DNA from 2 places in the Achromobacter sp. EB05 genome. Region 1 is predicted to be linked to the other one. Evidence: predicted binding sites of a transcription regulator. Region 1 holds the regulator's gene; the other holds the start of a gene.

Evidence for each region. The regulator NrdR, encoded in region 1, represses ribonucleotide reductase genes. The targets are predictions, from matches to a motif close to CACNANATNTNGTG.
Region 2: AAID08_RS15110 (ribonucleoside triphosphate reductase) is a predicted target of NrdR. The motif match lies at 2,995-3,008, and genes of this name have one in related genera.

What each region holds. Positions count from the first base shown of each region.
Region 1 covers NZ_CP155917.1:704,202-709,224, forward strand. The annotation lists gene glyA (serine hydroxymethyltransferase) at 72-1,322, shown strand; gene nrdR (transcriptional regulator NrdR) at 1,529-2,008, shown strand; gene AAID08_RS03250 (GlxA family transcriptional regulator) at 2,151-3,110, opposite strand; gene AAID08_RS03255 (cysteine hydrolase family protein) at 3,123-3,692, opposite strand; gene ribD (bifunctional diaminohydroxyphosphoribosylaminopyrimidine deaminase/5-amino-6-(5-phosphoribosylamino)uracil reductase RibD) at 3,933-5,023, shown strand, end outside.
Region 2 covers NZ_CP155917.1:3,298,519-3,303,541, forward strand. The annotation lists gene AAID08_RS15095 (Bug family tripartite tricarboxylate transporter substrate binding protein) at 1-748, shown strand, start outside; gene AAID08_RS15100 (PepSY domain-containing protein) at 915-2,528, shown strand; gene AAID08_RS15105 (DUF3325 domain-containing protein) at 2,525-2,875, shown strand; gene AAID08_RS15110 (ribonucleoside triphosphate reductase) at 3,015-5,015, shown strand.

The sequences.
Region 1 (5,023 bases):
TCCGTCATTATCCGGGTTTACCCACCCGGGCGCAGTTTCCTCCTCTCTTACCGCCTCAGGAACCCCCCGTCATGTTTGACCGCAACCTCACCCTCTCCAAGGCTGACCCGGACGTCTGGGCCGCCATCCAGAAGGAAGACGTTCGCCAGGAACAGCACATCGAGCTGATCGCTTCGGAGAACTACGCCAGCCCGGCCGTCATGGAAGCCCAGGGCACGCAGCTCACGAACAAGTACGCCGAAGGCTACCCGGGCAAGCGCTACTACGGCGGTTGCGAATACGTCGACGTGGTCGAGCAGTTGGCCATCGACCGCCTGAAGCAGATCTTCGGCGCCGAAGCCGCCAACGTGCAGCCCAACTCGGGTTCGCAGGCCAACCAGGGCGTGTACATGGCCGTCCTGAAGCCGGGCGACACCGTGCTGGGCATGAGCCTGGCCGAAGGCGGCCACCTGACGCACGGCGCGTCGGTCAACGCCTCGGGCAAGCTGTACAACTTCATCTCGTACGGCCTGGACGAAAACGAAGTCCTGAACTACGCCCAGGTCGAGCAGTTGGCCAAGGAACACAAGCCCAAGCTGATCGTCGCCGGCGCCTCGGCCTACGCCCTGCACATCGACTTCGAGCGCATGGCCCGCATCGCCCACGACAACGGCGCGCTGTTCATGGTCGACATCGCCCACTACGCCGGCCTGGTGGCCGGTGGCGCCTACCCCAACCCGGTGCCGCACGCCGACTTCGTCACCTCGACCACGCACAAGTCGCTGCGCGGCCCGCGCGGCGGCGTCATCATGATGAAGGCCGAGTTCGAAAAGGCCGTCAATTCGGCCATCTTCCCCGGCATCCAGGGCGGTCCGCTGATGCACGTCATCGCCGGCAAGGCCGTGGCCTTCAAGGAAGCGCTGGAACCCGAATTCAAGACCTACGCGCAGCAAGTGGTCAAGAACGCCAAGGTGCTGGCCGACACGCTGGTCAAGCGCGGCCTGCGCATCGTTTCGGGCCGCACCGAAAGCCACGTCATGCTGGTGGACCTGCGCTCCAAGGGCATCACGGGCAAGGAAGCCGAAGCGGTGCTGGGCCAGGCCCACATCACGGTCAACAAGAATGCCATCCCGAACGATCCGGAAAAGCCCTTCGTGACCAGCGGCATCCGCCTGGGCACCCCGGCCATGACGACCCGCGGCTTCACCGAAGCCGAGGCCGAGCTGACCGCCAACCTGATCGCCGACGTGCTGGACAACCCGCGCGACGAGGCCAACATCGCCGCCGTGCGCGCCAAGGTCAACGAACTGACCTCGCGCCTGCCGGTGTACGGCAAGAAGTAATGCGACGGCGGATCTTTTCCGCCCGTGGCTGACAAGGACGGCTCCGCGAGGGGCCGTCCTTTTGTTTTCAGGCCAATGGCGCTTGCGCGCCGGCGGTCATCGTGGCAAAAATAATAGGGACGAATTTGTCATAGTCGACGCGGACAGACTGTCGCATCGTTACAATATCGGCGAATTATTGCTTTCCGTGTTTTCAGGGATCACACATGCGGTGTCCATTTTGCGGCAACTCCGAAACGCAGGTCGTCGACAGCCGTGTCTCGGAAGAGGGCGACGCGATCCGCCGCCGGCGCCGTTGCCAGTCCTGTGACAAGCGCTTCACCACTTATGAGCGGGTGGAGCTGGCGCTGCCTTCCGTGGTCAAGCGCAACGGCAGCCGCAGCGACTACGATCCCGCCAAGCTGCGCGCCAGCCTGAGCCTGGCGCTGCGCAAGCGCCCGGTCAGCACCGAGGACGTGGACGCGGCCGTGGCCCGCATCGAGGAACAACTGCTGGCCAGCGGCCTGCGCGAAGTGGCTTCCGGTCACATCGGCGAGCTGGTCATGAACGAGCTGCGCAAGCTCGACAAGGTAGCCTACGTGCGCTTCGCCTCGGTCTACAAGAGCTTCGAGGACATCGGCGAGTTCGTCGAGGCGATCCGCGAGATGCAGGGGCCGGTGCTGCCCGGCAAGCTGCGCAAGGAATGACGCCGTCGCGCGGGTCGGCCTGTCGCAGCCCGGCTTGTCGCGGCCCGGCCTGACGCAGCCGACCTGACGCAGCCGACCCCGACGCGGCCTGACCCGTAGGCGGCCGCCGTGGCGCTACCGGCGCCCTGCCGCCCGGCGCGCGCTATGGCGCCACCGTCCGCGCCATGCTGGGCGTCTGCGGCTGGAACCGGCGCCACACGCGGCGCAGGTGCTGGGCCGAGCCGAAGCCCGATTTCTCCGCCACCAGCTCCAGATTCAAGCGCGTTTCGCGCAGCATGTCGCGCGCCAGCGTCACGCGTATCTGATACAGGTAGTCCATGGGCGTGCAGCCTGCGTGCTCGCGGAACAGCCGCGTCAGGTGGCGCGGGCTGGTGTGGGCCTGTTCGGCCAGCGACTGCGCCGACCACGGCGCCGCCGGGTTGCGCACCACCGCGTCCTGCACGCGGTGCACGCCCGGATGCATGTGGTTGCGGTGTTCAAGCCAGGGCGACAGCGCCGAGTCGGTGCCGGCGCGGCGCTGGTACACCACCATGTCGCGCGCCACTTCGCTGGCCACGCGCGGGCCGCAATGGCGCGACACCATGTGCAGCGCCAGGTCGATGCCGGCGGTGATGCCGGCGCTGCTGACCAGGTTGCCGTCCTCCACGAAGATGCGGTTGTCGTGCACCCGGGCGCTGGGATCCAGGTCGGCCAGTTGCGCCAGGCAGCTATGGTGGGTAGTGCATTCGCGTTGACGCGTCAGGCCGGCCGCCGCGGCGAACAGGGCGCCGGCGCAGACCGTCATCAGCGTGAAGCCGTCGGCCGGATGGCGCTGCGCCAGCCAGTCGATGATCAGACGGGCCTCGGGCTCATCCAGGCGGATGTGCTTGCCGACCACGCCGGACACGATCACCAGCGCCTCGGGCGGCAGTTTCTCGGGCAGCGGCTGGATCCGGGCCAGGTGCAGGCCGGGAATGCCGCTTTCGACTTCGGTGGACGGGCCGCAGAAATGCTGGGCGAAGGCGTCCGGGCACAGCTTGTTGGCGACCCGGAACGCCTCGGCCGGCCCGGCCACGTCGAGCAGCACGATTCCCCGGGGCAGGACGAAGTGCACGGGAATCATGGCCATGCCGTCCTATTGCGCGTCGGCGAAGACGTCGGCGGCGCGGGCGATGCGGGCGAAGCGGCCCTGTAGCACCAGTTCGGTTGCGTCGCGGATCTCGGCCGGCGTGTAGTGCTTGCCCGACGGACTCTGCATCGCGAAGGTCAGCGTGGCGTCGGTCGGGAACACCACCTTGAAGCCGTCATCGCTGGCGTGGCGCGTGGTGGTCTCGCAGCACTGTTCGGTGCGGATGCCGCTGACGATGATGCCTTCGATGGCGTGCTTGCGCAGCCAGTCCCGCAGCGTGGCGCCGTCGGCGTCCTTGGCGTAGAGCGAGGAATGCACGGTCTTGTGGAACACGGCGTCGGGGGCGATGCGCAGTTCCTTGAGCGTCTTGACGTGGCCGGAAGCCAGCGAGAACGGGTTGGCCGGGTCGTTGGCGGCGCTGATATGGAACACCTGCAGCACCGGGATGTCGCGGGCGCGGGCGGCATCGATCAGGCCCTGCAGTTGCGAGACGAATGCCGGGTATTCCGATTCGTCCCAAAACGGACGCTGGCGGAAGGAATTCTGGACGTCGATGACGATCAATGCTTGTTTCATGGCGGCGGGCTCCGTGCCGTGGAATTTCGGGAGGTACGTGGCGTATTGTGGTCCTGCCCCGGCTCCCGGGCGAGGCCGTCCCGAGACCAGCATCGGCCCAAAACGGACATGGCTTTCGGGTCGCTTGAATCATCATAGCGCGCCGGCCCGCGACGGCGGGCGTGGCGTGCCGGCGATCCGCCGCGGACATACAATCGCTGCATGATGAAGAACCCCAGCGAATCCGACGACCTGTCCTGGATGCGGCGCGCCCTGGCCCTGGCGCAGACCGTCATGTACTCGACCGCGCCCAACCCTCGGGTGGGCTGCGTCATCGTGCGTGACGGCCGGGTGCTGGGCGAAGGCGCGACCCAGCCGCCCGGCGGCCCGCACGCGGAAGTCTGCGCCCTGCGCGATGCCCAGGCGCGCGGCGAATCGGTGGCGGGGGCCACCGTCTATGTCACGCTGGAGCCGTGCAGCCATTTCGGCCGCACGCCGCCGTGCGTCGACGCGCTGCTGGCGGCCGCGCCGGCGCGCGTGGTGGTGGCGATCGGCGATCCCAATCCGCTGGTCAACGGCAAGGGGCTGGCGCGGCTGCGCGAGGCCGGCATCGCCGTCACCACCGGCATTTGCCGCGAAGAGGCGCTGGCCCTGAATGCCGGTTTCATCTCGCGCATGAGTCGCGGGTTGCCCTGGACCTGGCTCAAGATGGCGACGTCGCTGGACGGCCGCAGCGCGTTGCGCAACGGCCTGTCGCAATGGATCACCGGGCCCGAGGCGCGCGCCGACGGCCATCACTGGCGCGCCCGTAGTTGCGTGGTGCTGACCGGCATCGGCACCGTGCTCAAGGATGATCCGCAACTGACCGTGCGCAGCGTCCAGACGCCGCGCCAGCCGCGCCGGGCGGTGGTCGACGGCCGTTTCGAGATTCCCGAGGACGCGCGGCTGTTCGACGGCGGCGAGGTCATCGTGTTCACGGCCCGCGCCGACGCCGCCAAGCAGGCGCGGCTGGAGGCCCGCAACGTGCGGGTGGTGGCGCTGCCCGACGAGACGCCCGACCGGGTCGACCTGCCGGCGATGATGCGCTGGTTGGCCGCGCAGCAGTTCAACGAAGTCCACGTCGAAGCGGGGGCCGGCCTGAGCGGCGCGTTGGTCGCGGCCGGCTGCATCGACGAGCTGCTTATCTATATGGCGCCGATGTTGCTGGGCGACGCCGCGGGCCTGGTCAAGCTGCCTTTGCTGGAACGGCTGGACGCAGCTCCGCGCTACGAGTTCATCGAAGCCGAGCGGGTGGCGGCCGACCTGCGTGTGCGGGCGCGGGTGCCCGAGCATTGGCGCGGGCTGCTGCGCAG
Region 2 (5,023 bases), 2.6 Mb from region 1:
CGCCGTGGCGCAGGCGCAGCCCGACGGCTACACGTTGATGCTGTCGGGCAGCACCACCTACACCGTGCTGCCGGCGCTCAAGCGCGACCTGCCGTACGATCCGCGCCGCAGCTTCGAGCACATCGCCATCGTGGCCCTGGCGCCGGTGGTGCTGCTGGCGCAGAACAGCGTGCCGGCCAAGACCGCGCAACAGGCCGCCGAGCTGGCGCGCGACAAGACCGCCGGCGGCGGCCTGATGTATGGCACCTTCGGCCCGGGATCGGCGCCGCACCTGGTGGGCGAAATGTTCGCCGAGGCCGCCGGCGCCAAAATGACGCCGGTGCCCTACAAGGGCAGCGCGCAGTTCATCACCGCCCTGATCGGCGGCGAGATCGCGCTGGGCGTGGACACGGTGTCGTCGGCCGCGCCGCAGGTCAAGGCCGGCAAGGTGCGCGCGCTGGCCGTCACCGGCGAACACCGCGTGCCACAACTGCCGGACGTGCCGACCTTCATCGAAAGCGGCCTGCCGGGCGTGTCGATGGTGGGCTGGTACGGCCTGGTGGCGCCGGCCCGCACGCCGCAGCCCGTGCTGGACACGCTGAACCGCGCGGTGGCCGGGATCATGGCCGATCCGCAGGTGCAACGCGCCGTCACGGATCTGGCGCTGGAACCGGTCTACCTGGACGGCGCGGCCTTCACGGCGCGCATGCAGCAAGAGTTGCAGACCTTCGGCGAAGTGGGCCGGCGCGCCAACATCAAACTGGATTGAGGCCGGCGGGCGCCCCGCGTTGCGCCGCGGGGCCAGCGCGTAGGGATTTCGTCCTACTCTGGCCCCATTTCGACTAGAATCAGAACCATTCTCAATAAAGGACGCCGGTCCGCGGCCGCGTCGAAAAATAACGAGGCGCGTTCTGAAATCCACTTTCCGTCTTTCCATGGCCTGGCTCCACACCTGGGTCGGCCTGTGGTTTTCCTGGCTGCTGTTCGCCGCCTTCCTGACCGGCACCCTGGCGGTATTCGCCGAACCCATCACTCATTGGATGACGCCCGAGCATCACGCGGCCGAGGCCGAGGCGGCGGCGCGCGAGCCCGTCAAGGTGGATCGCGCGCGCCGGCTCGACCTGGCGGTGCGGTACATGGCGCGGCATCACCCCGGCGCCGGCATGTGGGAGATCTGGCCGGTGGACCGCTTTCACGACAACGGCCTGGTGGCGTACTGGTTGGACCAGAACGGCGAATACGCCGACGCCGAACTCGATCCCGAGACCGGCCAGGAACTGCCAGAGCAAGCGCACCACGCGGCCGGCCGCGCCACGCTCGGCGGCAGTCACTTCGTCGACTTCCACTACAACCTGCATGCCCAGCCGCTGGGCGTCTGGATCGTGGCCTTCGCGGCCATGGCGATGCTGGTGGCGATGATCTCGGGCGTGGTGACGCACAAGCGCATCTTCAAGGACTTCTTCACCTTCCGCGCGAAAAAAGGCCAGCGCTCGTGGCTGGACGCGCACAACGCCACGGCGGTGCTGACGCTGCCGTTCCAGTTCATGATCGCCTACACCGGCATCGTGATCTCGGCCCTGACGCTGATGCCCGCGCCGATCACGGCGGCCTATGGCGGCGGCGCCGAGGCCGCGCGCCAGTACCTGGCCGAACTCTCCCGCGAAGACCGGCCGACGCCGACCGGCGCCGCGCTGGCGGTGCCGCCGCTGGAACCGCTGGTGGCCCGCGCCGAACAACTGATCGGGCAGACCGCCCGCGCCGTCGTCATCAACAACCCCGAAGACGGCTCGATGCGGATCGCGGTCTATGGCTGGAACGAGGCCGCCGACCAGCAGGTCCTCATCAGCACCACCACCGGCATGGCCGAATTCTCCGCCGCCAGCGGCGAACTGCTGCGCGTGCGCGCGCCCGGCGGCGTCGAAGGCGGCGCCGCGCCGCTCACGCGCCAGGTGATGGCCGACCTGCACATGGTCAAGTTCGGCGGCCTGGCCATGAAATGGCTGTATTTCCTGTGCGGCCTGGCCGGCGCCGCGATGATGGGCACGGGCGCGGTGCTGTTCATGGTCAAGCGCCGCAACAAGATGGGCAACGAGTTCGGCGCCGCCACCGCGCGCGTCTACCGCCTGATCGAAGGCCTGAACGTGGCCGCGCTGGCCGGCCTGGCGATCGCCTGCGTCGCCTACCTGTGGGCCAACCGCCTGCTGCCGGTGGCGCTGCCGCAGCGCGCCGGCTGGGAGCTGCGCGCTTTCTTCATCGTCTGGGCGCTGACGCTGGCCCACGCCTGGCTGTGCGCGCCGCGGCGCGCGTGGATCGGACAATTGGCCACGCTGTCGGCGCTGTGCCTGCTGCTGCCGCTGCTGTCGCTGGCGACGATCGGCGACCATCCGCTGGCGCAGATCGCGCGTGGCGACTGGGAAAGCGCCGGCGTCGAACTGACGGCCGTGGCCACCGGCCTGGCGGCCGGCTGGGCCGCGCTACGATTGCGCAAGAAACCGTTGTCGGCGCCGCCGCCGCGCAACGCCCGCCCGCCCCAGGAAGCCACGGCATGAATCTGAACGACGCATACGGCATCGCCATGGCGCTGCTGCTGACCTATTCCGGCATGGCCTGCCTGAGCCTGGCGATGCCGCGCCACTATGACCAGGTCTGGGGCCGCGATCCGTCCGCCGGCCATTCGCGCGTGCTGCGCGGCGCCGGCATCCTGCTGTTGCTGCTGGCGCTGCTGCCCTGCGTCGGCCTGTGGGGCAACACCGTAGGCGTGGTGGCCTGGCTCGGCTGGCTGTCGGCCGGCGCCCTGCTGTGGGTCGGCATGCTGTCGTGGTCGCCGCGCCCGGCGATGCGCACCGCGGCGCTGGCGGTGGTCATCTCGATCGCGGGGGTCGGCTTCGGCTTCTAGGGCCGCATTGCGCCCGCCCCGGCCCGGCCGGGGCCGTTTGACCGGCATCAAGCCGGCCTGACAAACGCCTCGGCGACCCGGTCTTTGACACCATAGGTGGTGGTAGAGTTTTTCCACCCCACAACATATGGTGTCAGTGATGCAACTCCAACACATCCTCAAGCGCGACGGCCGGGTCGTCGCATTCGACCGCGCCAAGATCGCGGCGGCCATCGCCGCCGCCGGCCGCGGCACCGGAGAACTGGACGCCGACGTGGCCCAGGCGCTGACCGGCGCGGTGATCGAGGCGCTGGCCGCCGAGGGCAACGTCTGCCCCGGCGTGGAGACCATCCAGAACCAGGTCGAGGAAACGCTGGTCAAGGCCGGCTACTGGCGCACCGCCCGCGCCTACATCGTCTACCGCGAACAGCACGCCCGCCTGCGCGCGCTGCGCCACACCCTGGTGGACGTGGAAAGCGCCATGGAGGAATACCTGGAACAGCGCGACTGGCGCGTCAACGCCAACGCCAACCAGGGCTACAGCCTGGGCGGGCTGATCCTGAACGTGGCCGGCAAGGTCACCGCCAACTACTGGCTGTCCAACGTCTTCACGCCCGAGGCCGGCCAGGCCCACCGCGACGGCGACATCCACATCCACGACCTGGACATGCTCAGCGGCTATTGCGCCGGCTGGTCGCTGCGCCAGTTGCTGACCGAGGGCTTCAACGGCATCCCCGGCAAGATCGAGGCCACGCCGCCGCGCCACATGTCGGCGGCCATCGGCCAGATCGTCAACTTCCTGGGCACGCTGCAGAACGAATGGGCCGGCGCGCAGGCCTTCAGCTCGTTCGACACCTACATGGCGCCCTTCATCCGGCGCGACGCGATGACCTACGCCGAGGTCAAGCAAAGCATGCAGGAGCTGATCTACAACCTGAACGTGCCGAGCCGCTGGGGCACGCAGACGCCGTTCACCAACCTGACCTTCGACTGGACCTGCCCGGCCGACCTGCGCGAACAGATCCCCTACGTCGGCGGCGAGGAAATGCCGTTCGCCTATGGCGACCTGCAGGCCGAGATGGACATGATCAATCGCGCCTACATCGAGGTGATGATGGCCGGCGACGCCAAGGGGCGCGTGTTCACCTTCCCGATTCCCACCTACAACATCACGCCCGATTTCGACTGGGACCACCCCAACACCGAGCGCCTGTTCGAGATGACCGCGCGCTACGGCCTGCCGTACTTCCAGAACTTCCTCAATTCCGATCTGGAGCCGCACATGGTGCGCTCCATGTGCTGCCGCCTGCAACTGGACCTGCGCGAGCTGCTCAAGCGCGGCAACGGCCTGTTCGGCTCGGCCGAGCAGACCGGCTCGGTGGGCGTGGTGACGATCAATTGCGCCCGCCTGGGCCATACCTGCCGCGGCGACGAGGCGGCGCTGATGGCGCGCCTGGACCACCTGCTGGGCCTCGGGCGCGACGTGCTGGAGACCAAGCGCAAGGTGGTGCAGCGCTATATCGACCAGGGCCTGTATCCGTACACCCGGCGCTACCTCGGCACGCTGCGCAACCACTTCAGCACGCTTGGCGTGAACGGCATCAACGAGATGATCCGCAACTTCAGCGACGACGCCGACGACGTCACCACGCCGGCCGGCCACGCGCTGGCGGTGCGGCTGCTGGACCGGGTGCGGGCGCGCATGACCGAGTTCCAGGAAGAGACCGGCCACCTCTACAACCTGGAGGCCACGCCGGCCGAAGGCACCACCTACCGCTTCGCCCGCGAGGATCGCAAGCGCTATCCCGGCATCCTGCAGGCCGGCACCGAGGCCCAGCCCTACTACACCAACTCCAGCCAGTTGCCGGTGGGCCACACCGACGATCCGTTCGAGGCGCTGGCGCTGCAGGAAGCGCTGCAGGGCAAGTACACCGGCGGCACCGTGCTGCACCTGTACATGAACGAGGCCGTGTCGTCGGCCAGCGCCTGCAAGGAACTGGTGCGGCGCGCGTTGTCGAATTTCCGGCTGCCGTACATCACCGTCACGCCGACGTTCTCGATCTGCCCGAACCACGGCTATCTGGCCGGGCACCACGAGTTCTGCCCCAAGTGCGACGCCGAATTGCTGGCCAGGCAGGCGTCTTGCTGCGCGCCGGCCTGACCGCGCCG